2 linked regions of the Symmachiella macrocystis genome follow. The protein of the gene in region 1 interacts with the protein of each later gene in a pairwise test. Links are inferred from orthologs where the notes say so. Each region holds a gene or a part of one and is shown in the gene's direction. Other genes may lie near its edges. The genes, in order: CA54_RS22320 and CA54_RS12460.

What was found.
Region 2: the proteins of CA54_RS22320 (region 1) and CA54_RS12460 interact in binary tests that used the Escherichia coli proteins (3 or more experiments, as listed by UniProt). The link is inferred for Symmachiella macrocystis from one-to-one orthologs.

The regions. Positions count from the first base shown.
Region 1 is NZ_SJPP01000002.1:1,088,493-1,100,723, reverse strand. What follows is about bases 470-3,337. They hold CA54_RS22320 (peptidoglycan D,D-transpeptidase FtsI family protein), read left to right. Parts: upstream 470-961; coding sequence 962-2,713; downstream 2,714-3,337. Other genes in these bases: CA54_RS22315 (MTH1187 family thiamine-binding protein), read left to right, coding at 3,049-3,337; CA54_RS22325 (hypothetical protein), read left to right, coding at 591-893; CA54_RS22330 (LysM peptidoglycan-binding domain-containing protein), read left to right, coding at 470-491. Also shown: more of CA54_RS22330, read left to right, coding at 1-469; more of CA54_RS22315, read left to right, coding at 3,338-3,366; CA54_RS22310 (flavin reductase family protein), read left to right, coding at 3,433-3,927; CA54_RS22305 (FAD-binding oxidoreductase), read left to right, coding at 3,975-5,438; CA54_RS22300 (FAD-binding oxidoreductase), read left to right, coding at 5,484-6,734; CA54_RS22295 (hypothetical protein), read left to right, coding at 6,764-8,176; CA54_RS22290 (serine/threonine-protein kinase), read right to left, coding at 8,303-9,736; CA54_RS22285 (CPBP family intramembrane glutamic endopeptidase), read left to right, coding at 10,088-11,224; CA54_RS22280 (hypothetical protein), read right to left, coding at 11,254-11,973; CA54_RS22275 (ATPase, T2SS/T4P/T4SS family), read right to left, coding at 12,036-12,231. UniProt on the Escherichia coli protein: Essential cell division protein that catalyzes cross-linking of the peptidoglycan cell wall at the division septum. Required for localization of FtsN.
Region 2 is NZ_SJPP01000001.1:3,239,177-3,249,383, forward strand. What follows is about bases 1-2,785. They hold CA54_RS12460 (FtsW/RodA/SpoVE family cell cycle protein), read left to right. Parts: upstream 1-714; coding sequence 715-1,857; downstream 1,858-2,785. Other genes in these bases: mraY (phospho-N-acetylmuramoyl-pentapeptide-transferase), read left to right, coding at 1-482; murG (undecaprenyldiphospho-muramoylpentapeptide beta-N-acetylglucosaminyltransferase), read left to right, coding at 1,988-2,785. Outside these bases: more of murG, read left to right, coding at 2,786-3,112; CA54_RS12470 (PVC-type heme-binding CxxCH protein), read right to left, coding at 3,175-6,210; CA54_RS29305 (Rieske (2Fe-2S) protein), read left to right, coding at 6,390-7,256; CA54_RS12480 (ArnT family glycosyltransferase), read right to left, coding at 7,267-8,955; CA54_RS12485 (citrate/2-methylcitrate synthase), read right to left, coding at 9,021-10,139.

The DNA.
Region 1 (12,231 bases):
AAGCTTTAGCCAAATACAACGAACGAACTATTCCCAATCCCAAAGCCATGCGGCCCGGCATCGAAATTGCGACCCCCGCAGCTGCTGAATTGGAGCAGTTGTATCCTGATCTGTTGGGGAACGTCGAACAGGTCGCGCGGCACGTGCCGGCAGTTGAGACCCCGATCGCGTCAGGTGACTTTTTGGATAGTGAGGAATTTCGCGGTCGCGTTGGTTACGGAACCGGAGAAACCATTTCTCGCGCAGCGGCCGATGCCTCGGGTTACTCGATTGCCAGAGACGGTCGTCCTCAGTATCGAGTCTCTTCGGGTGACAACCTAGGCACGATTGCTCGGCGGCATTTGGGGAAAGCTTCCCGTTGGGAAGAGATTTACCGGCTCAACCAGGACCGCCTCGCAGACCCAAATCGCCTCAAAATCGGCACGGTCTTGCGACTTCCCGACGATGCCCGCCAGGAAGCGGTCGTCAATCGCCCCACTTACAGTCGATAACCCTAGTGGGGTTCGTGCGATAAATTCAGCGCCATCCGTCTGATCGTCGCTGCGCGCGTGCCGCCGTTATTATCCAAATTGGGCGGTTTCGGAGGCGGCATGTTTGTTCGATTCGCGGGCGCCATCGTGGTGATCGTGCTGATCGCGTTGGCCGGGATTCGGCTGGAAAAAGAGAATCTCGAATTGCGCCGCGCAGTGAGTCTGCAGCACTACCGGCTCGAGGTCTTGGAGCGACGCCATGCGCTGCACCGTTTGAAGGTCCAGCAATTGGGAGCTCCGGCGCGAATGATTGAATCGTTGGAATCGGGGAAACTGCAAGTCTTGGCCCCCGCTCGTAAACCGACAAAATCAGCCAACGAGCTCATCGCTCGCGACCCGCAGCAGGCACGGCGCTTGTACTAACTGTACCGGGTCGCGTATCGTGGGTCGCACCCAACTGGTGTGTTTTGTGTGTGGGGAAAGTAGTGGCGATGTCTCAAGACCGACAACACGACGCCGCCAACGATCCCGCGCGTACTAGTTGGCGGGAATGGCTGTTGCGTTCGATGCTTGTCGGCGTGTGGTTGGTACTGGCTGGGCGGTTGGTGTTCTTGCAGATGATTCAAGGCCCACGGCTCAGGCAACAGGTCGAAAAGCAATGGGCCGCGCACGAAGTCTTACCGGCCCGCCCGGGCGATATTACCGATCGCAACGGACGCCTGTTGGCGACAACGGTCTCGGTGCGAAGCCTGTTTGTCGTACCCGCGCAGATCGAGCAGCGTTGGCAATTCGCCGCCCAATTGGCTGATGCCCTCGGACGCGATCGTGACCAGGTGTTCCAACGCATCTCCGCGCACGGCGACAAGCAATTCCTCTGGATGGCGCGGCGATTGACCGACGAACAGGCCGCCGTCATTCGCGATTTGGACCTGCCCCGCGATTGTTTCGGATTTCGTGACGAGTTTCTCCGCGTTTATCCCCAAGGCGAAATTGCCGCTCAAGTGTTGGGTATCCGAGACATTGATGGGATCGGTCGCGGCGGGTTGGAGGAGCACCTCAATGAGGCCCTACGCGGCCGCGATGGCCGACGCTCCGTGGCGCGGGATGCGCGGGGCCATGTGGTCGAGGTCAGCGAACGCATTACCCGTCCGCCGCAGCACGGCCAAACCGTTCGGCTCACCTTAGATGCGGTCATTCAGCTGCATGCGCAACGGGCGCTGCAAAAAATCATGCAGGACTGGAAACCAAAATCTGCTTGCGCCATCGTGCTCGAACCCCAAACCGGCGGCGTGTTGGCGATGGCCAATTGCCCCACATTTGACCCCAATCATCTCAACAACGTTCCCGATGAGGCTTGGAAAAACCATGCGATTGCATCGATATATGAACCAGGATCGACATTCAAACCATTCATCGTCGCCACCGCGATCGAACAAGGGTTGATTCAGCCCGACGAAATGTTCGACTGCGAGCATGGCGAATACCGCATGGGACGGCGGGTTCTGCACGATCACCATGGCTATGGCGAGCTGAGCGTGACGGACATTCTGGTGAAGTCCAGTAATATCGGCATGGCCAAAATCGGTGAGCGGCTGACAAATCCGGGAATCCATGCCACCGCTGTGAAATTCGGTTTCGGTCGCAAGACCGGCATTGAACTGCCCGGCGAACTGAAAGGGATGTTGCGTCCGTTGCGAAAGTGGAACAGCTACTCGACCGGCTCCGTTCCCATGGGGCAGGAGATTGCCGTCACACCGTTGCAATTGATCTCCGCCACTGCGGGACTGGCCAATGGCGGACGGCAATGCACACCGCACTTGGTGGAAAATCAGCGATCAGGAATCGCGGGGCCGGCAACTGTGATCGTCTCGCAAACGGTCGATGCCAATGTTGCGGATTGGATCGTGCAAGGCCCCATGACCGAGGTGGTGCGACGCGGCACAGGGCGAAATGCGAAGTCGAAGGATTATACGGTGTTCGGAAAAACCGGTACCGCCCAAAAACCCGATCCGCAAACCGGCGCGTATTCCAACCAGTTGCACGTCAGTTCCTTCATCTGCGGTGCTCCTGCGGAGAATCCGCAAGCGCTGGTGCTGGTGGTCGTCGATGAGCCTTCCGTAGGACCCAACCATTACGGCGGAACCATCGCCGCCCCCGCCGCAGCTCAAATCCTCAAAAAAACGCTCGAACAAATGCGCGAACGCGAAGTCGAACTAGCCACCCAACCACGCCAGTTTCGCTAGCGGCATGGCCGCTTGGTGCGAGCTTCCGCTCGGAGGGGGGGGGTCCGCTCCCGTTGGTCGCTGCGCGTTGCGAGTACGGTCTCCGGGAGGGTGAGGCTCCTGCCGAGCCGCGCGCTACTGCAATGCGTCATTTGGCCAACACGTTTGCAAGCCATCCTACAGTTACCGATGCGGCTCAGCAGGAGCTTCGCCCTCCCGACGGGCTTATTGACTAGGTACGTGCTGCGGTGAATTGGTTCTGTGGCGGAAAGGGGACGCGGATCATTGCAAGGTGCGGCTGCCTCCCTAGAATAGAAGCATTGCGGTTACCGTTCACTATTCGGGGAATCCATAGCGTGGTTTTATTAGAATTCAGCATGACGCCTTTGGGCAAAGGCGAAAGTGTGAGTCCCTATGTGGCGCGGTCTGTGGAAATCATTTCGCAGAGCGGTCTGGACTATCGTTTGCACGCTATGGGGACGGTCATCGAAGGAGAATGGGACGAAGTGATGGCCGTCGTGACCAAGTGTTACGAAGCCATGAGCGTCGACTGTGACCGCGTGACCTGTTCAGTCAAAATCGATGCCCGTCGCGGAGCCAGCGGTCGGCTGGTCTCTAAAGTGCGCAGCATCGAAGATAAAGTCGCCGGCGATCTCAAGACCTCCGAATCCTAAACCCAATCGACATTCGACAACTTCTCCCGGTATGGCCTGGGGGGGATGCGTTTCTCAAGGAGTATCATGGCAGACGAAAAAAACAGCGAACTGGCCCAAGTGTTGGGGCGGATTCCCAGCGGGGTGTTCATCCTCACCTGTGGTGACGACAACGGCAACACGACCGGCATGCTGGCCAGTTGGGTTCAACAGGCGGCCTTTGAGCCCCCCACGATTTCTGTCGTGGTTAAAGAGGGGCGCTATGTGAACGACTGGTTGGGGCAAACCGGCCGAGCGGTCGTGAATGTCATCAGTGAGTCACAGAAACAATTGCTCGGCCATTTCGGTCGCGGCTTCGAACCGGATCAACCGGCGTTTGAAGGTTTGGACATCACCACTGGCGAAACCGGTTTGCCGATCTTGTCGGACAGTCTGGGGTATCTGGAAGGCGAAGTTGTCGAGAGTCTCGCCGCTGGAGATCATCGCGTCTATCTGCTGAAGGTCATTGCCGCTGGCAGCGGTCCCCGCTTGGCGGATGAGTCCCCGATGATTCATATCCGTAAAAACGGTTTTAACTATTAACGGCGGCGATTCGTCTGGTCCTTGAGTTTGTATCTGCGATAAAAAACATGCCTGAAACAGCAACGATATCGACAATTCCCGCCCAAGCACTGCAGGCTCTGCGTCGCATCGTGGGGGAAACCAGTGTGCTTAGCGCCCACGAGCAAGTGCTGGTCTACGAGTGCGACGGGTTTGTGATTGAGAAAAACACTCCCGACTGCGTCGTCTTCCCCGAGACGACTGAGCACGTAGTCGCCATCGTAAAACTATGCAACGAATATAAGATTCCCTTCGTCCCCCGTGGCGCGGGAACCAGTCTTGCGGGAGGGTGCCTGCCCGTGGGCGGCGGCGTGATGATTGCCTTAACGCGGATGCGGGGAATTCATGACGTGAATTTGCGGGATCACTATGCAGTGGTCGGTCCCGGCACGGTGAACGTGCATTTGACGCAGCACCTCAAGGGAACTGGGTTTCACTATGCCCCCGATCCTTCCAGCCAAGGGGCGTGTACGATTGGCGGGAATGTCGCCACCAATTCCGGTGGCCCGCACACCTTAAAATATGGGGTCACAGTCAATCACGTCCTGGGCGCCGAAGTCGTCTTGCCCGATGGCGAGGTGGTGCAATTCGGCGGATATACTGAAGACAATCCCGGTTTCGACTTAACCGGCCTGTTTGTGGGCAGCGAAGGAACATTCGGCGTTTGTACCAAAGTCATCGTACGGCTCACCCGCGATCCAGTCGCCTATCGCACAATGTTGGGAGTCTTCGAAACCGTGGAAGATGCGACGCAAGCAATCAGCGGTATCATCGGGGCGGGCATTGTGCCGGCGGCTTTGGAATTGATGGATCAGGGAATCATCGAAGCGGTCGAACCCGCGTTTCATTTCGGATTTCCGCTCGACGCCGGAGCGGTGTTGCTGATCGAGGTCGACGGCTTGGAAGTCGCCGTCGATGGTGAAGCGGCACAGATTGTGGAGTTGTGTGAACAAAACAACGCCCGTGAAGTCCGCAAAGCCGATTCGCCGCAACAACGCGATTTGTTGTGGAAGTGTCGCAAAAAAGCGTTTGGCGCGATCGGCCGACTCAGCCCCAGTTACTGCACGCAAGACGGCGTGGTACCACGGACGAAGCTGCCAGAGATTTTGAAGTTCATTACCGAAGCAAGTGCCCGTCACGACATTCGCATCGTCAACGTGTTTCACGCGGGCGACGGCAACATCCATCCCATTTTGCTCTTCGACGAACGCGATGCTGAGCAGGTCAAACGCGTGCTGTTGGCCAGCGATGAAATCCTCAATCGTTGTATCGAGCTGGGCGGCAGTGTGACGGGTGAGCATGGAATCGGCGTCGAGAAAATCAACTTTATGAACAAGCTCTTCACCGAAGCCGATTTGGAAACCATGGAAGCAGTGCGAATTGCTTTCAATCCCACAGGATTGTGCAGCCCTCAAAAAATGCTTCCCACGGCTGGCGCCTGTGGGATGGAACACATCGAAAAATCGCATCCCGCCCGTCGGGCCGCTCTCTAATTTCGAAACTGACGATAGACCCCATTCCGGAATTCTCTGCTGATTATGACTACGACCGAGTCGTCCGACGAATTTACTCCTACAACATCCGATGAAGCCCGCGACTTTCTCGCAGAGAATTCCGCCGGGGCAGGCCGGGCTATCTTTCCGGTTGGTGGCCGGACAGCACTGCATTACGGTTATGCTCCCACGCAGCCCGGCTTTGCCTTTTCCACGTTGCGGTTGAATCGCACGATCGACTACCCGGCGCGGGACATGACGATCACCGTCGAGGCCGGGATTCGGATGGACGAGCTGACCGAAATTCTCAAAGCCGAAGGGCAGCGGTTACCGATCGACGTTCCGCAATCCTCGCGCGCCACGTTGGGCGGCGTCTTGGCCACCAACACCAGCGGACCGCGGCGATTTGGTTTCGGCACGATGCGCGATTACCTGATCGGCATCACATCCATCGACGCCGCCGGCAAGACGTTCAGCGCCGGTGGACGTGTTGTCAAAAACGTAGCGGGTTACGATCTGTGTAAATTGATGATTGGTTCGCTGGGAACCTTGGCGGTCATCACCCAAGTCACGCTGAAGGTCATACCGCAACCGGAAATGTCACAATTACTGTGGTGTGCCGCTGCGGATTGGCAGGCCGTGGAAGTCGCGCTCGAAAACCTACTGACTTCCGCAACCCGACCGGTTGCTCTAGAGGTACTCAACGCCGCCGCCGCTCACGAAATTGCCGCCGAAGCCCGATTGGATTTGCCTTCCAGCGGACCGATCTTATGCATCGGTTTTGAGGGAGCCGCACGCGAGACAGAGTGGCAAGCCGAAACCATGTCGGTTGAGCTGGAAGCAGCCGGGATTTGCGACGTTGCGGTCGTGGCTGATGCCGAGTCGCTGTGGTTCGCACTGACCGATTTCGCGACCTCATCCGACGAACCGCTCACATTTCAAGCCAACCTGCGTCCGTCGCGACTGGTCGAGTTTTCCGAATTAGCAACCTCCGCCGGAGTCTCGCTTGCCGCGCATGCCGGCAACGGAATTGTGATTGGGCACCTCCCGGATGAAGTGACCACGCTCGATGCTGCTGTGGAATTATTGTCCCCGCTACAAGCATTGGCGCATGAGGCGGATGGCAATCTGGTGATTTTTGATTGCGATGAATCGTGGAAACAGACGATCCCGGTTTTCGGCCAAGCGCGGCAGGACCGGGCGTTGATGCAGCGGATCAAACAGCAACTCGACCCCCGGGATATTCTGAATCCCGGGCGAGTGTTTACAAAAAACGCAATGTCCGCTGCCCAATGACGGGTGGCGCTATTTAGCGGGGAAGCACGATGCAGCATCAACGGACCGCGGGGACAGAACAACCGGGCTGGCGCTGGGGGCCGTTTACGTTTCGCCTTCCGTTTTATCATACGGGCATCACTTGGCCGGAATTTTTTCAAGGCATCTTCGTCGCCGGCGCCACAGGCTTGGGACTGGTCCCGTTGTTGACGGGACCCTTCGGACTGTCTTTTGAAGAGGCGGTCGCCTGCATTTTTATCCAATCAATGCTCATTAGTAGCGCGCCGATTCTATTCGGCGAGCCGTTCGCGCCGGGCTGGGTCACCCCCGCGTTGCCGTTGGCCATTGCCTTTATTTTGGCCGTCGATGGGAATGGGAATGCGGTCTATGGTACTCCCCAAGAGAAGTTCCAAATGATGACGGCGGTCTCGCTTAATTTTGCTGCCATCCTCTTTTTTATGGGTGCAACGGGATTGGGGCATCGGTTCATTCGCTGGTTGCCCGATGCGCTGAAGAGCGGCATCATTTTAGGCGCCGCGATCGCCGCCTTGATGCGGGTTATGTTGGATGAAAAAAAGGAGCTGTTGCTCAAACAACCGATCACGACCACTGTAGCCGTCGCGATCTGTCTGATTCTCACGTTTTCGCTGCCCGTGCAGCGACTCAAATTGCGGTGGCGGTGGCTGGCGAAATTCGCAGGGTTGGGTTTGCTCCCCGGATTCGTCATTGCTGCCATTGTCGGTCCGCTGCCATGGGTCAATGAAATTAGTTACAGTGATGCAATCAAGTCGATCGGGACCAACTTTAACGACATCATTTTGATCCCCCCTTTCGCTGACCTTTTCAACAAAGTTTCTCCCTTTGCGATCGGCTGGCCCAGTCTGACAATGTTTCTCGATGGGTTTCCGCTGGCCATCATGGGCTACGTAATCTTGTTTGGAGATCTGATCACCGGTGCGGAAGTCATACAGGATGCGCAGCCTAGTCGGCCGGATGAAAAAATCGTGATCGATGTCAACCGCAGCCACTTTTCGTTGGCGATTCGCAACGCCATGATGGCGCTGTTTTCACCGTTTTTTCCAACGCAAGGCTGCCTGTGGACCGGGGTGCATGTGATTGTTGTGCAGCGCTGGCGGGAAGGACGACAGGCGATGGACTCCCTGTATACTGGGATTTCATCGTACTACGTCTTCGGTGTGCCGCTGTTGTACATGATCTTGCCGTTGTTGAATGTTTTGAAACCATTGATGGGCATTGCCTTGTCGCTGACCCTGGTCCTCACCGGATTCGCCTGTGCGTATGTCGCCATGGGCATTTCGAAAACACCGATCGAACGGGGCGTCGCTCTGCTCACTGCAGTCTCGCTGGTGGTATTTCCCAATCCCTGGGTCGGCATGTCCGTGGGCATCGTGGCAACATTGCTATTGGTCGGCCTACCCAAACGCGATCCCGACCCCGCATAGGGAGCGTCGCGACGCACCTTTCTATGTAGTACGAGAGATACGCCTCTAAGTCCCCTCACAAGAGAATCTCTTTGCGCCTTGGCGTCTCTGCGCGAGGCCGATCTACCGCAACGGAAATCGATCCATTCAGTGGCAGTCTTCCCCGGTGAGCCGGTTTTCGATTTCATCGGCACGGGTGGAGACTTCCAAGATGCTGCGGCGGATTTCTTCGACTTCGACTGTGGAGCGTAGGTGTGAGTTGACCATCACAAACATTTCCCGCCCGTCGACTTCTCGAATCGCTAAACTGCCGTGTGGGATCTCAGAATTGAGTCGCAACGCCGTTTCGAAAAATTCCGGGTCGGCCGGGCAACAGATGCTATAGATCAACAGCAAACATTCCCCGGCATGATGGTCGCTCGGTTCGACAAACAACACCTGTCGGCGGCCGTCGGGTAATTCATGGTCAATACGATACCGCAGGTCTTGTCGTGTCCAGCGAATCGACGGGTCGTTTAAAAAAGCATCGGTCAGCAACGATTCCAAATCGCGCGTCTGTCCCAAGACTGCTTGCAGCAGTTGCGCTGCTTCGATGCCGTCACAGGGACGATTGTGTGGGCTTTTGGCCAACAGCAAGCTGAGCACTTCGCCCATGACCAGACTGACGCGGGGATTGAAATCGCGAATGTTCGGCAGCGCTTCGGTTGCAACCTGCGCCATCAATTCATCAATCGACTTGGCCACATACGGCAGGCGGCCGCTGAGCATCAAAAAGTAACAGACCCCCAACGCATAGACGTCGCTCGCGGGACTGGCCGGTTCGCCGTGGAACAATTCCGGCGCCATGAAATTCGGCGTGCCGGCTAAGTCTTTGGGAAATTGCCGCAGTGTGGATATCCGTTTCGCCAATCCAAAGTCGGCGAGCTTGGCAATGCCTTGATGATTGAGCAAGATATTGTCGGGCTTAAGGTCGCGATGCACGATCCCCGCGCGATGCGCCGTCGCCAGTCCGTTGGCGATTGTCGCTGCCAAAGCGGTGGCCCGAATCGGTGTCAATCGCTGTTCATCGCGAAGCAATCGTTGCAACGAGCGCCCGGCGACAAACTCCATTTCTAAAAAATGAAATCCTTTTTCTTGTCCAATCGCGTGAATCGTGACCACATTGGGATGGATCAACGACGCCGTGGCGCGGCCTTCGTTGACGAAGCGTTCGACGTAGTCTTGATCGATCTCCGCGGATTTGGGAGACAGAATCTTCAGCGCGCAGTACCGATCCAAATCGCGGTGCTTTGCCAGATACACCCGCCCCATGCCGCCGCTGCCGATGAGCGATTCCAATTCGTAAACGTTCAGGGCGCTGCCCAACAGGTCGTCGAATTCTTCTGAGGGTTCCGTATAATATGTGCCGTTTCCGTGCCAATCGTGAATCAGCAACGTTTCCTGCAGTTGGTCGCCCATGATCTCGGGCAAGATGGCTCCGCACCGCGTGCATTCGCCATCCACAGTGGCCAGACGCTCATTGCAGCCTGGGCAGAAGACAACATTGGGGGCGGCATCGGATTGTTCGGTGATGGAATTCACGGATTCAGTCACGGTTGAGGAAACAAAGTCTGCGAACGATCAAGGGGAGCGGTTCGTTCTATTTCAACAAGAATTGGCGACAGATTCCAATATACGGCCGACATAGGCGAATCACGGGTGTTGCTTTTAAAGAGTGATTCGCCAACGGAGCGAGAATCTTGATGGGTTCTCTCACCTTCCAGCAAGTGTTGCACAGAGACTAATTGACCCCATCCGGATTGCGCGGTATACCAGACGCGCAGCGGAAAAACAGCCAACTTTTTCTGGACGCTGCTCACTTCAATTTACTATGTCCCGCCCCGGAGTACAGCGCCGGATACGGTCATTTTCCCGGTAAGGGTCCCAGATTCCATGACGCATGAACCGCCGGAGGGTACCGACGAGCCGCTGCCGCCGAGGGAGAATGACCCGCCGGTCGAAGACATCTCAACCGATGTGGGCGAGACAGACGTGGCATTGCCCGAACAGGAACAAAAAGTCGAAATCAACGTTGTGCCGCCGCCGACGTGGTTCATGCGGACGGTTTTTCCCGGTCTCGAAGCCGTTGGCTGGATGGTGGGTACGCTGATTGCAATATTCACCGGCTCTATTGCAGCGGCCATAGTGGTGAGTGTGGTTTGGATAGTGGCTCACCCCAACAGCGAGTTCTCACCCACAATTATCGAACAAGAGGCTATGTTGCCGGCGCTGATTGGCTCACAAGTATTTTTGATCGGCTTTGCGGCGCTGGGTGTCTTTGTACGGTTCGGTACAAAATTCCCCCGCACGTTGGGACTGCGGCGGCTGTCGTTGGGGCATTTGCTGGTTGTGCTCGGATTGACGTTGCCGGTTCAGTTTCTCGCGCATGCCTGGTCGAGCTTGGCCAGTGACCTGTTGGAGTCGGTCGGCATTGCCATCTCGTCGCAAGAGTACATGGATCAAATGCAACAAATCCTCGGCGCTGGTCCACTGGTCATCATGTGGCTGTTGATGGCCGTTTGCCCAGCAGTGGGCGAGGAGTTGATCTTCCGCGGTATCATTGGAAACACGCTCGTGCGCAATTGGGGAGCGTGGTGGGGCGTGCTCGCCACATCGGTACTGTTTGGCGTGATGCACCTCATGCCTATTCAGGCCATTGCCGTCATCCCCTTGGGCATGGCGATGCATGTTGTCTATCTGCTGACCAAGAGCTTTTGGGCACCCGTCCTGTTGCACCTTGCCAACAATTCCCTGGCGCTGCTCATGATGGAAGCCGCCGGCGAGTTGAGCGAGGCGGAAGCTCAAACGCTTGAGGAGCCGTTGTCGGGGGGGATCCTCGCCGCATCGCTGCTGACAGCCCTCTGTCTATTCGGCATCCTCTGGCAAACCCGCCGCCTGTCCGGTAATGCAGATGCGGTGGAGGGCGAAGGGGAGATAACTTCCAATCCCGCGACGCCCATCACCTATCTGGCTGCGGCACTGAGCCTAGCCGGAGTCGGTGTGCTGACGTATTTGATGATCATGGAATAGCGGTCGGCACAGCATGGTTCTGGCGCACGCTATTGCTTGGGTTTGTCGACTTTCTTGCCGTACAAGAGGATATCGTCGAAATTCCCCGTGTCGTCGAATGAGCCGATGCCGACTTGGCCCCAGGTGAAATTCTTATCGACGGCCGTCATCACGGGTGTTTCCATGTCATCGAAATAAATATCGATCGTGCCCGATTCGACATTGCGAACCACGCGAGCGTGATGCCAATCGTCATCCCAGTTCGTCCCGTCGGTCGTTTTGGTGGAAATCGATTTCCGGTCGGCGTCGTTGACGATAAAGATGTTGTTGGCGTGCGGATCCATCTTCTTGCCCAGGTGCACATAATACAGGTGCGACGGGTCTTGGTATCCGAAAAACATGCACAAGTCGCGGTGGCCATAATCCTTAATCGTCGATTGCAATTGCACATCCAGCACGAAGTCGCTGACGTACAAGTCCTTGATGAATGCGCGGTTGTAGGGCGAACGATAGGGGGTTTTGAGCTTAATGCTTTTGTGTTGGCTATAGACGTGGTTATCTCCCTGGTGCGTGACCTTCCAACCTGCAGCGGTCGCTGGCAGCCAACGCTGAGCCTTGCCGCTTTCAAAGTCATCTTCAAAGATCAACGGCAAGCCATCAAGCGTTTTGTCCGGTTTCGATTTTTCGTCGGCCAAGCCCAACGAGACGATCGCCGCGGTAACGACGAGCAGAGCAGTAGAAATCCGCGTGAGAGTTTTGAGCGATATCATGTGATGTGTTCCTAGGTTAAATGTCTGTGATCGTCACCGGTAGTTTGTACTGTTGTGCCGGGTCACCGCCGTGCGCGAAACGCGCGCTGTAGTTCATCCAAACTGGTCACACCCTCGGCCACCAGCCGCAAGCCGTCCTGCTGCAGGCTGTGCATGCCTTCTTTTTTCGCTTGGGCGCGGATCGCTTCGGTCGTCGGGTCTTCAAGAATGACTTTTTTCATGCCGTCGGTCATTTCAATCAATTCAAACAACGCCACC
Region 2 (10,207 bases), on another replicon or contig:
CTTGTGGGTGCATGGTGTTTGCCGGATCGGCCTTTGTCGCGCTGTGTTATCTGTCGGGACATCGGGAGATGTCCGAATACCTCAGCGTGCCGTATATTGCCGGCGCCGGCGAAATGAGCGTCGTTTTAGGCGCCATGGTCGGAGCGGTGATGGGCTTCTTGTGGTTCAACTGTTATCCCGCGCAGGTCTTCATGGGCGATACCGGGTCGCTACCGATGGGCGCTCTACTCGGATTGGCGGCCTTGGTGATTCGACAAGAGTTGCTGCTGGTCATCGTGGGCGGCGTGTTTGTGATCGAAACAGTGAGCGTGATCTCTCAGGTTGGCTGGTTTCGGATGACCGGCCGCAGATTGATCGCTTGTAGTCCGCTGCACAATCACTTCTTGTTTCGCGGCCAACATGAAATGAAAATCGTCGTGCGATTCTGGATCAGTTCGGCACTTCTGGCGATCATCGCCGTTGCGAGTCTCAAGATCCATTGAGTCCCTCGGCCGTACAATACGCACAATCTGCTCAACCGGATGTCGGGCTATGACTCTTGCCGCGAATGTTTGACCGCGCTCGTCGATCCTCTCGCCGCGAGCTTGCGCAACCTCAATCGGACTCAGCGCTGATCGACCAAATCGACGATTTATGAAGGAGACGTCGCACACTGTTTATCAGCCGTATCCCGGTCTATCGGGGTGCGGATCACCCCAGCCGAATGTTCAAACCGTGAACAACGATCGCGGATTCTTTCTGGTATTGATTGGCATGCTGCTCGCCTTGGGCGTGCTGATGGTGCATAGCGCCAGTATGACGTCGCACCCCAGCCAATCGGAGCAGATTTATCTGTCACGGCACTTGGTGTTCTTGGCCTGCGGTATCGCGGCAGGCATCATCTCCTCGCTGATGCCCGCACGCTTCTTCTATCGCGCCGCCCCCTATCTCTTTGCCGTGGTGACCGGTCTGTTGGTTTTGGTGCTCCTGCCTGGAATCGGTACGCAGGTCAACGGCGCGCAGCGCTGGCTGCGGTTGGGCACGTTTACGATGCAGCCCGCCGAATTGGCCAAGTTGGCGCTGCCGCTATTTTTAGCGCGGTTGGTGGTGCAAGTCCGAGTGAGAGAGTCAGGTTGGTGGGCGGGTTTTCTCTTACCGTGTTTGCCGGCGGCAGTGATGGTGCCGCTCGTCATGCGGCAACCCGATCTTGGGACAGCCTTATTCTTGGCGGCGGGGAGCGGGATTCTGCTGTTCGTGGCCCGTTGGCCGCTGCGCAATTTCGCATTGATAGCTGCGCCGACCATTCCTGCCATCGCCTATCTGGTGATCCATCGCCCCTACCAAATGCAGCGGATCTCGGGGTTCGTGGCAGCATGGACCGATCCCAGTTCTGCCCCGTATCAATTGAAACAGTCCTTGATGACACTGGGGGCGGGAGGAGGACAAGGCGTTGGATTGGGGAAAGGCTGGCAAAAATTGAGTTTTTTGCCCGAGGCCAACACCGACTTTGTCTTTGCTGTGATTGGTGAAGAACTGGGGCTGATCGGCACGTTTACCGTGATCGCTTTGTGGATCGGCGTTTACATATTCGGCATCCGCTTGTTGGCCTGCCACGACAAACTTTCGTTTACTTTTTTAGCGGGGACCACGTTATTAACGCAGATCATTTTGCAAGCGGCGATCAACGTGGCCGTGGTGACAGCCATGGTCCCGCCCAAGGGCATTCCCCATCCGCTGATGAGTTACGGTGGCAGTAACCTCGTGACGACTTTAATGGCCGTTGGCCTGATTGTGAGTTTTTCACGCGCACCAGAATCCGTTGAGTCAGCCGCGGTCGATGATTCAGAAGTTGAGACGCCACAGCCGCTCGCCGCGTAAAAGCGTTTAGGCAATTGCGACCTAAGTCCTCTGGCCAAGCAGCGCAATTCGTTCTAACCTTGCAGGCGCATGATCGATTCGTCTTCACCACCATTCCACCTATTCGTTCGCCGCAAGCGCCATTCACCTCGTGTCCGAACCCTCATCTAACGCCTCCCCGATTTTCTGTTTTGCCGGTGGCGGTACGGGAGGACATTTGATTCCAGGTTTGAACGTCGCCCGTGAATTGCAGCAACGCTATCCCCAGGCGGTCATGCAGTTCCTTGGGTCGGGACGGCCCCAAGAGGAGGGATTGGTCGCTTCTGCTGGTTTCCAGCACTATGCGTTGTCGTCGGAATCACTTGCCACAGCGCGGCGGCGGCCTTGGCAATTTCTCTGGCGGAATTGGCGAGCGGTACGGCAGGCGAGGACGCTGTTTCAGACTCAAAAACCTACGGCGGTGATCGGACTCGGCGGCTTTGCCAGTGTCCCCCCGGTCGTAGCAGCGCGGCGGATGGGGATCCCCACTGTTCTCTTAGAGCAAAACATCATTCCCGGCCGCGCCACCCGCTGGTTGTGCCGCCGCGCACGGGCTGTTTGCGTTTCCTATACCGCTAGTGCGGAGCATCTGCCGGCCGCGGTGAAAGTGGAACAGACCGGCAATCCAATGCACACCGACATCGCCGCTTTAGTCGCCTCGAGCCACACCGACGACCGCCGGATATTATTGATTCTCGGAGGCAGCCAAGGAGCCTCGGCGGTCAATCGCGCGATGACAATGGCTGCGGAAAATTTGCGAGACCAATTGACCGGTTGGACGATCGTACATCAAACCGGCATCAACGATTGGCGGGAAGTGGAACATGAATACCAACGACTCGGGCTCGAGCATACGACGTCACCGTTTTTCTCCGACATGCCGCAACGGTATGCGGCCGCTGGTTTGGCAGTCTCACGTGCCGGGGCGACCACGCTAGCGGAATTGGCCTGCGCGGGATGTCCCACAATCGCCATCCCCTACCCCTATGCCGCCGATGACCACCAACGACTCAACGCTCGCGAATTTGAGACCGCGGGAGCGGCGAAGATCGTCGAGCAACAATCGACTCTGGATCAAACCGCTGAACTGTTGGCAAAACAACTTTCCCACCTGCTGGCTGATGAAAATAGAAGGTTGGAGATGCGTCATGCAATGCACACCCTCGCCCGCCCCCTCGCCGCTCGCGATGTCGCAAACGTCATCTGTAGCACCGTTGATGGCAGTCTAAAACGGTGAATAGTAATTCCCCCTGGTCCCCAAACTCCAGTTTGGGAACCAGAATAAAAGGCCAATCAATGCTACGGCTTGGCATTGCCCTGCAGATACGCAAACAAATCCCGCCGTTGTTGCGGACTCAGTTGCTGTAGCAAATTTTCCGGCATCAGCGATGTCGCCGACTCATGCAGTGCTTCGATTTGATTGCGCGGCACTTTGGTGCGCTTGTCCTTGGCATCAACCAACGTCATCGTCGCCGCGTCTTGTTCCGCTAAAATCCCGGTCATGACTTGTCCGTTGGTTGTCTCCAACACGTAGCTGAGATACTCCTTGCGAATCACAGCGCTGGGGTCGACGATGTTGGCCAACAGTGCTGCCAGATCGTTGCGATTGGCTTTCGTCAAATCGGGACCAATCTTGCCCCCTTCGTTGAAGAGTGTATGGCAGGTGGCGCAATGCTTCTTAAAGAGTTCAGCTCCTGCGGTGGGGTTCCCGGAGGCAGCGCGGAGATCGTTATTGAACCGCCGCATTTGTGCGAGTTTTTCTTCCGCTGTTCCGGGTTGAATGTTGCCCCAATGTTTACGGACGATCGCATCCAACTCCTCATCCTCATACAACGCGACGCGGCGGAGTTGATCGACGGGGAGACTCTCCGGTGAAATCGAGCCCTTTTCCACGAGTGCCAATAACCGCCGTGCCGAATCATGCCGTGCCAACAGTACGTCGCGAACTTGCGATTGCAGCGGTGCCGGAAGAGTCGCGTACTGCTCAAACAGCGCGTCAATGTATTCCGCCGATCCAAACCGATTGAGCACTTGAATCGCCGCCGCCCAGACGTCGTCCGGCTGGTCATCGGTTAGACGCTGCAACACAACAGCCTCGCAATCCTCACGACCAAATTCCTGTAGCAGCGACAATAAGGATATCAATTGGGGGTCGTCGGCCGCCGCTTGCATCGTGGTCTCGAGGAGATATTGATGTGCTTCCTCAACGCCCGCCCGCAGCGCCAGCGTTAAGGCGTCGCGGTCTTGTTGATTTTTTCGCCAGATGCCGAGAATGTATTGCTTCAGCTCCGGCGATGGTTCGACAAATGTGCGACGAGCCCGCTCCGCCGCGTCGTTTCCGCCCGCTGCGAATTGCGCATACAGTCCGCCATGTCCAATCCCCCCTAATCCGCCCGCTCGTTCCGACAACCCTTGCCCGAGCGCTTTGTGTGCCTCGGCTAAATCTTGCGAGGGTGTGTTTTGCAAGAGCTGCAAGCCAGCGGCATACCCGGCCGGTGTCCCTTCGGCGGCATAACGACGGATCAGGTTTCGCAGGATCGGTTGATTGGCCACCACATTCCAGGCGTCTGCGTGGGCGAATTGTTCCAGAACTTGATCGGCATCGGTGACTGCCTTGCTCTCCACCGCCCACCACAACAAAAGCGGAATTCGTAGGTCGTCGTTGTCCAGATTGCGATTCAGAATCGCCTGCACGATCGGCAAGGCCGTCGCTGTTGGGAGCCGTTTGGCGGTGCAGGCCAATTGGCTTCGCACGATCGGACTCGGTTCCGTTTCGGCTAAGGCGATCAGCAGTTTCGCCATCGGTTCAGAAACCGACTTGGCATCCCCCAACAATCGCACCGTCCAGGCACGTACATATTCATAAGGATGGGCGAGCAGTTGAGCAGCGAATTCATCGTCCAGTCCGCCACTGACATGTAAGGCCCACAGCCCTTGCAGTGCATAACGACCGTTGTCTTGAGTGAGGGCGATTTCACGCAACCGCGGCCACGTCGAGGCATCCCGCCGCTCGGCCAACAAAACCCGCGCCCGCTGTCCGTACCAACCGTTGGGATGCGACAGCAGATCGACCAATTCGTTGCTCGAAAGCTCCGCCAGATTGATCGGTGGCGTCGGTTTCGCGTCCGTCGCTTGAAGTTTATAAATCCGACCGTTGCTGCGATCCCAATTCGCATCGGGGTCGGGGTGGGCGGTCCGTTGATCGTGAAAGTCGGCGAAGTACATCGCCCCATCCGGTCCCAACGCCAAATCGGTCGGCCCAAACCAGGTGTCGTGGGAATCAAACAACAATCCCCCGTGCTCTGCCGCGACCGTCGTTTGCCGTGGCGTCACTTTCCACCACGAAGCGGAGTGCCCCAAAAAATTCCCACACAAAAACGCGCCGCGAAACCTATTGGGAAACGTATCGCCCAAATAAATCGTGCCGCCGGTGGTCGGCGTGCCGGTGACGCCGGAGTTCTGGGTGTGGGCGAAATAGCCGTAGGTATAAAGATTGTGCAGCGGGCCATGTTTGCCGAAACTTTTTTGATAGTACCCCCCCTGCACCGCATGCCAAAACAATCCGCCGTTGGAGCTATAAAACAGATTGCCGTCAGCGTCGAAAGTCAGCCCGTACAGGTTGCCTCCGCCCTCGGCGAACAATTCGAATTCCTTCGTCACCGGATGATACCGCCAGACGCCTTGTTGAAATTCGATCCCGCGAATGTTGCAAGTCGTCGTGCTACCGTTCAGCCCATACAACCAACCATCCGGTCCAAAGGTGAGATGATTGGCCAGCGACTGCGCGTCTTCCATGCCGAAGCCGGTTAACAGCACTTCCGGATCCGCATCGGGAACATCGTCGCGGTTCTTGTCGGGATAAAACAGCAGGTAGGGCACCTGCAAGACAAATACTCCGCCCTGCCCAAAGGCGACGCCCGTGCAAAGATTCAATCCATCGACAAAATCCCGTGATTTGTCGGCGTGTCCGTCGCCATCGGTGTCTTCCAGTATCGTGATCTTGTCCGCACCCCGCGGTCCGTGCGGCGGTGGTTTGGGGACGCGGTCGTAGACAGTCCGCGACCAACGATCGACTTTGACCCGTTTCAGCCCCGCCGGATTGGGATATTGCAGGTATTGGATCGTCCACAGTCGCCCACGATCGTCGCATTTCACAAAAATCGGCTGCCGGATTTCCGGTTCCGAGGCGAAAACTTGGATCTCCAGCCCGTCGCTGACGGTCATCTTTCCAGCCGCGTCGGCAGGAGAATAACCTTGCCCGCTCGCCGCCGGAGCGTAGATCACAAGTCCGAGCAACAGAGTCAAGCAGACCACACCGCGGTTCATCTCCAACATCTTCCAGTGCCTCTCCGCATCCAGACTATAAAAACCGGTCCTCTAACGAGTATTATTAGATGAAAGGCCCGTCACAAGCCCATCGGAGAATTCCGCCGTCGGCGTGTGACGTAGGGATTCTGAACTTCCTCGTACCTGCCGTGGGCGGGGCGAAATTAAATATCGAGAGAGTTGAGTGGATGTTGGAAACGATACCGATCGGTCTAGCGAGCGAGGTTCCGCTCGGAGCGAGCAAGATTTTTGAATCGGACGGTCGCCGCGTGGCGGTTTTCAATCTTGACGGCCAATTTCATGCCATCGACAACACCTGCCCCCATCGCGGTGCATCGCTGGCTGTGGGTCACCTGTCGGGGACAATTGTTTCCTGTCCGCTGCATGGCTGGGAATTTGATGTCATCACCGGCGATTGCACCTCGCATGCAGGCAACCCGGTCGAGCGGTTCGAGGTCCATGTTGAAGCGGGCGAGCTGCGAATCGAAATTCCTCCGGCCGTCGAACCCCCGCCGGTCAAGGACGATGGCGTGCATCGTTATCTCATCCGTTACGGCGCGCTGGGTTGGGTCGCTTGGTTCGGTTCGATTGAAACGGTGGAATGTCGCCACAAAGACCGGGTCGTAGTAAATACCTCACGCGGTTTGGAACTCGGAGAAGTTCTGTCGAGCCCGTTGGACGGACGCCGTCCTCTTTCCGTCAACGCCGAAAAACCAACCGGCGAAGTGCTACGCCGCGCGAGCGACGATGATCTGGCGCAAGTCAAACTGATGTCTGCTGAACCCCCCGGATTGTTGGATGCCTGCGAGCAATTGTTGGCCGCACACGACCCCACGGTGGATGTCGTCGACTTCGAGTTTCTGTTCGATGGCGAGACGGTTGTGCTGTATTTCTTGGGAGAGCAACTCCCCGAGTTGGAAACCATCGGCGAGCAACTCTCGAAGCAATTCCATTTCGAGGTCCGCTTTTTCCCGCTCGTCGAACCTCCGCCACAAGCGGGAGGTTGCGGCTCCGGAGGCTGCGGTTCGGGCGGTTGCGGCTCAGGCCACGAGTAGGGCAGGCTTCTCACAATCGGAACAACGCAGCGACACGTACGTCGTCGATCCGTAATTCCCAAAGCGGCTGGCCCTGTAAAAACAACCGCCCCAGGTTTCCGCTGCGAGGGTCCAGCAAGCGTCCTAGTCGTCCATAAAGCAGCAGATACTGGGCTTGATCGGGGCCGACAATCGTGATGTCCTGCCGCAGGTCGCCCCACTCTTGCAGCTGTTCGAGTCCGAAGTGTTCCGGAAAGACCCACAGCTTGGCCCCTTGCGGCAGTTGCAGTTGCATCTCCGCCCAGGCCGTTTTGTTCATCGCTGCCCACCAATAATCAATTTCAAATTGCGGGCGTTTGAGATTCCCCGGCAAGGAGCTCACCTCCTGCGGCGTGGCCGCACCGTGCAGTCCGCCGACTGCCAGGTTGTAATACGAAAGCTGCCCCGGATGCATCCGCCACAGCGGCCAAACGGCTACGGCTGCCAGCGCGGCGATTGCCGCCCACTCCCAGCGCGAACGCGTCGAGTCTGTGGATTGGTCTGTCCGCCGTAGCCATCGGTCACTGAGTGTTTGGAATCCATAAGCGGAGATCAGCGCCAAAAAGAAAAATGATGCGCGATACAGCCGCACGCCGTCATGAGCCGGGGTCGAGGGAAGCATGACGATCAACGGCAGCACCACGCTGCTGCCGACCCACAGCCCCAACAGGTCCGAAGTGCGTTCGCGGCGCAGCCAATGCACCAATCCGCCCGCAGCTAAAACCAAGATCCAAATCGGCGTGGTGACCAACGGCAATACGATCACGCTGTGCCAGGGAACCGGCGGCATGCCGGTCATTTGATAGACGTCGCCCAGGTAAAAGGCATCGATCTGCCAACCGTTTTCCTCTTGCCGCAACAGAGCGATGTAATCAAAAAACCCGCCAACGGGATTGGACCACCACAGGGGAATCAGCAAGAGCGCCGTCAACGGTGTCACGGTGGCCAAACAGACTGCCGCGCGCCACAGTCCTCGCCGGTGATAGAACAGACCCCACACACAAAACCACGGCAGCGCAAACCAAAACGTCGGTTTGGTCATCATGCCCACGCCGCAAAACAGGGCAAACCCAATCGGCCACCGCCAATTCTCGCGGCTGTAGTACAGTGCCCAGGCGGCCAAGACCCAGAAGCAGCCCACGAGCGTATCGATGTTCAAAAAATGCGCATTGGCAAACAGTCGCGGTGTGCCGAGCAGTGCGAGCACGGCAATCAGGGCGGCGCCGTACGACAACTCCCGCCGTATCCATTGAAACACCACGCCACACGTGATGGCAAAAACAATCACGTTCCCCCAACGATAAGCCGCCGGGGCGGAATCGAACTGGCCAACGGTGACGTAGCCCAATGCGGCAATCAGCGTTGTGGCTGGAAGATTCTTGCTGTCGCTCCGCGCAAAGTAAATCCCTTCCCGCAATCGCTCCTCCTCAAACGCAACCGACGGTCCCTGCCGAAACAAATCAGCCGTCCAATCGATGAAACGATGCGTGTTGAGAATGTAGATCGGTTCATCGGTCGTCAGACCGTAGTCGCGCACCGTGATCCCCATCAGCAGTAACACAACAATCGACACCACGATTCCGCCTATGGGGAGGCGCTGCAGCAACGGCGGACGTGTTCCTGCGGTCTGGGCAGCGACGGCGGGTTGAGTCGTGGCTACGTTGTCATCCGGGGCCGCCATGCGGATGTGTCCCGTTATGGAGTGAAATTCAATGCGAATGTGGGATGCCAATCCCAGAGACGATGTTACCGGCCGCTGATGGGGAGGAAGCGTTGCCCGGTTGGTCCGGTGTAGCGACTGCGTGGACGAATCAGTCGGTTATTGGCCGTTTGCTCGATGGCATGTGCCGCCCAGCCGGAGACGCGACTGGCGACAAACAGGGGCGTATACAATTCGACATCCAAGCCGAGATAGTGATACAGCCGCGCGCTGGGCCAATCGAGATTCGGAGGAAGTCCTTTCTCCTCCACAACAATCCCTTCAATCACGTCGGCCATTTTTTCCAATTCCAGGTTGCGCGTTTTCTCAGCCAATTCCCCGCAGTAACGTTTCAAAATCACAGCCCGCGGGTCACCCGTTTTATAGACGCGGTGTCCGAATCCCATAATGCGACGTTTCTTCGCCAGCGCATCACGGATCCAATCTTCAGCGTTATCCGGAGACCCAACTTCCTCCAGGACTTCCATCACCCGTTCATTGGCACCGCCATGCAGCGGACCTTTGAGCGCCCCGACCGCCGCAACGATGGCCGAATAAATATCGGACTGCGTCGAGGTCACGACCCGCGCCGTGAATGTCGATGCGTTGAACTCATGTTCGGCATATAAAATCAGCGAGACATCCATGGCCCGCTCCCGCTGTTCCGACGGGCATTTGCCGGTGATCATGTACAGGATGTTGGCGGCGAAGCTGAGGTCGGGATCGGGTTCGATCAAGTCCATTCCCAGACTCATGCGATACCGCGCCGCGATCAGAATGGGAATCTGCGCTAACATGCGGACCGCTTTGGCGATGTTGCCCCCTTCGGAATCATCGTCGAGTTGCGGGTCGAAATGCGAGATTGCGCTGATTCCGGTTCGCAACACGTCCATCGCCCCGACGTGCAGCGGAATCTGCCGCAAAAACTCGATGATCGAGTCGTCGACTTCCGCCGATTCGGAATAGATGGCCAGAAAGTCCGCCAACTCTTCTTCCGAGGGGAGTTTGCCGTGCAGTAAGAGATAAGCGACTTCGAGAAACGTGGAGTGCTCGGCGAGGTCGGCGATCGAATAACCGCGGTATTGCAATCCCCCTTCAATCGTCGAGATCGCAGTTTCGCCGGCAATCACGCCTTCCAGTCCGGGATGATAAGCTTCGGTTGTCATGGTATCGCATGGAATGAATGAGGGAAGAAGTGCAGAGGTTTCGTGCGGAGATTTCCGCCTTGCCACGT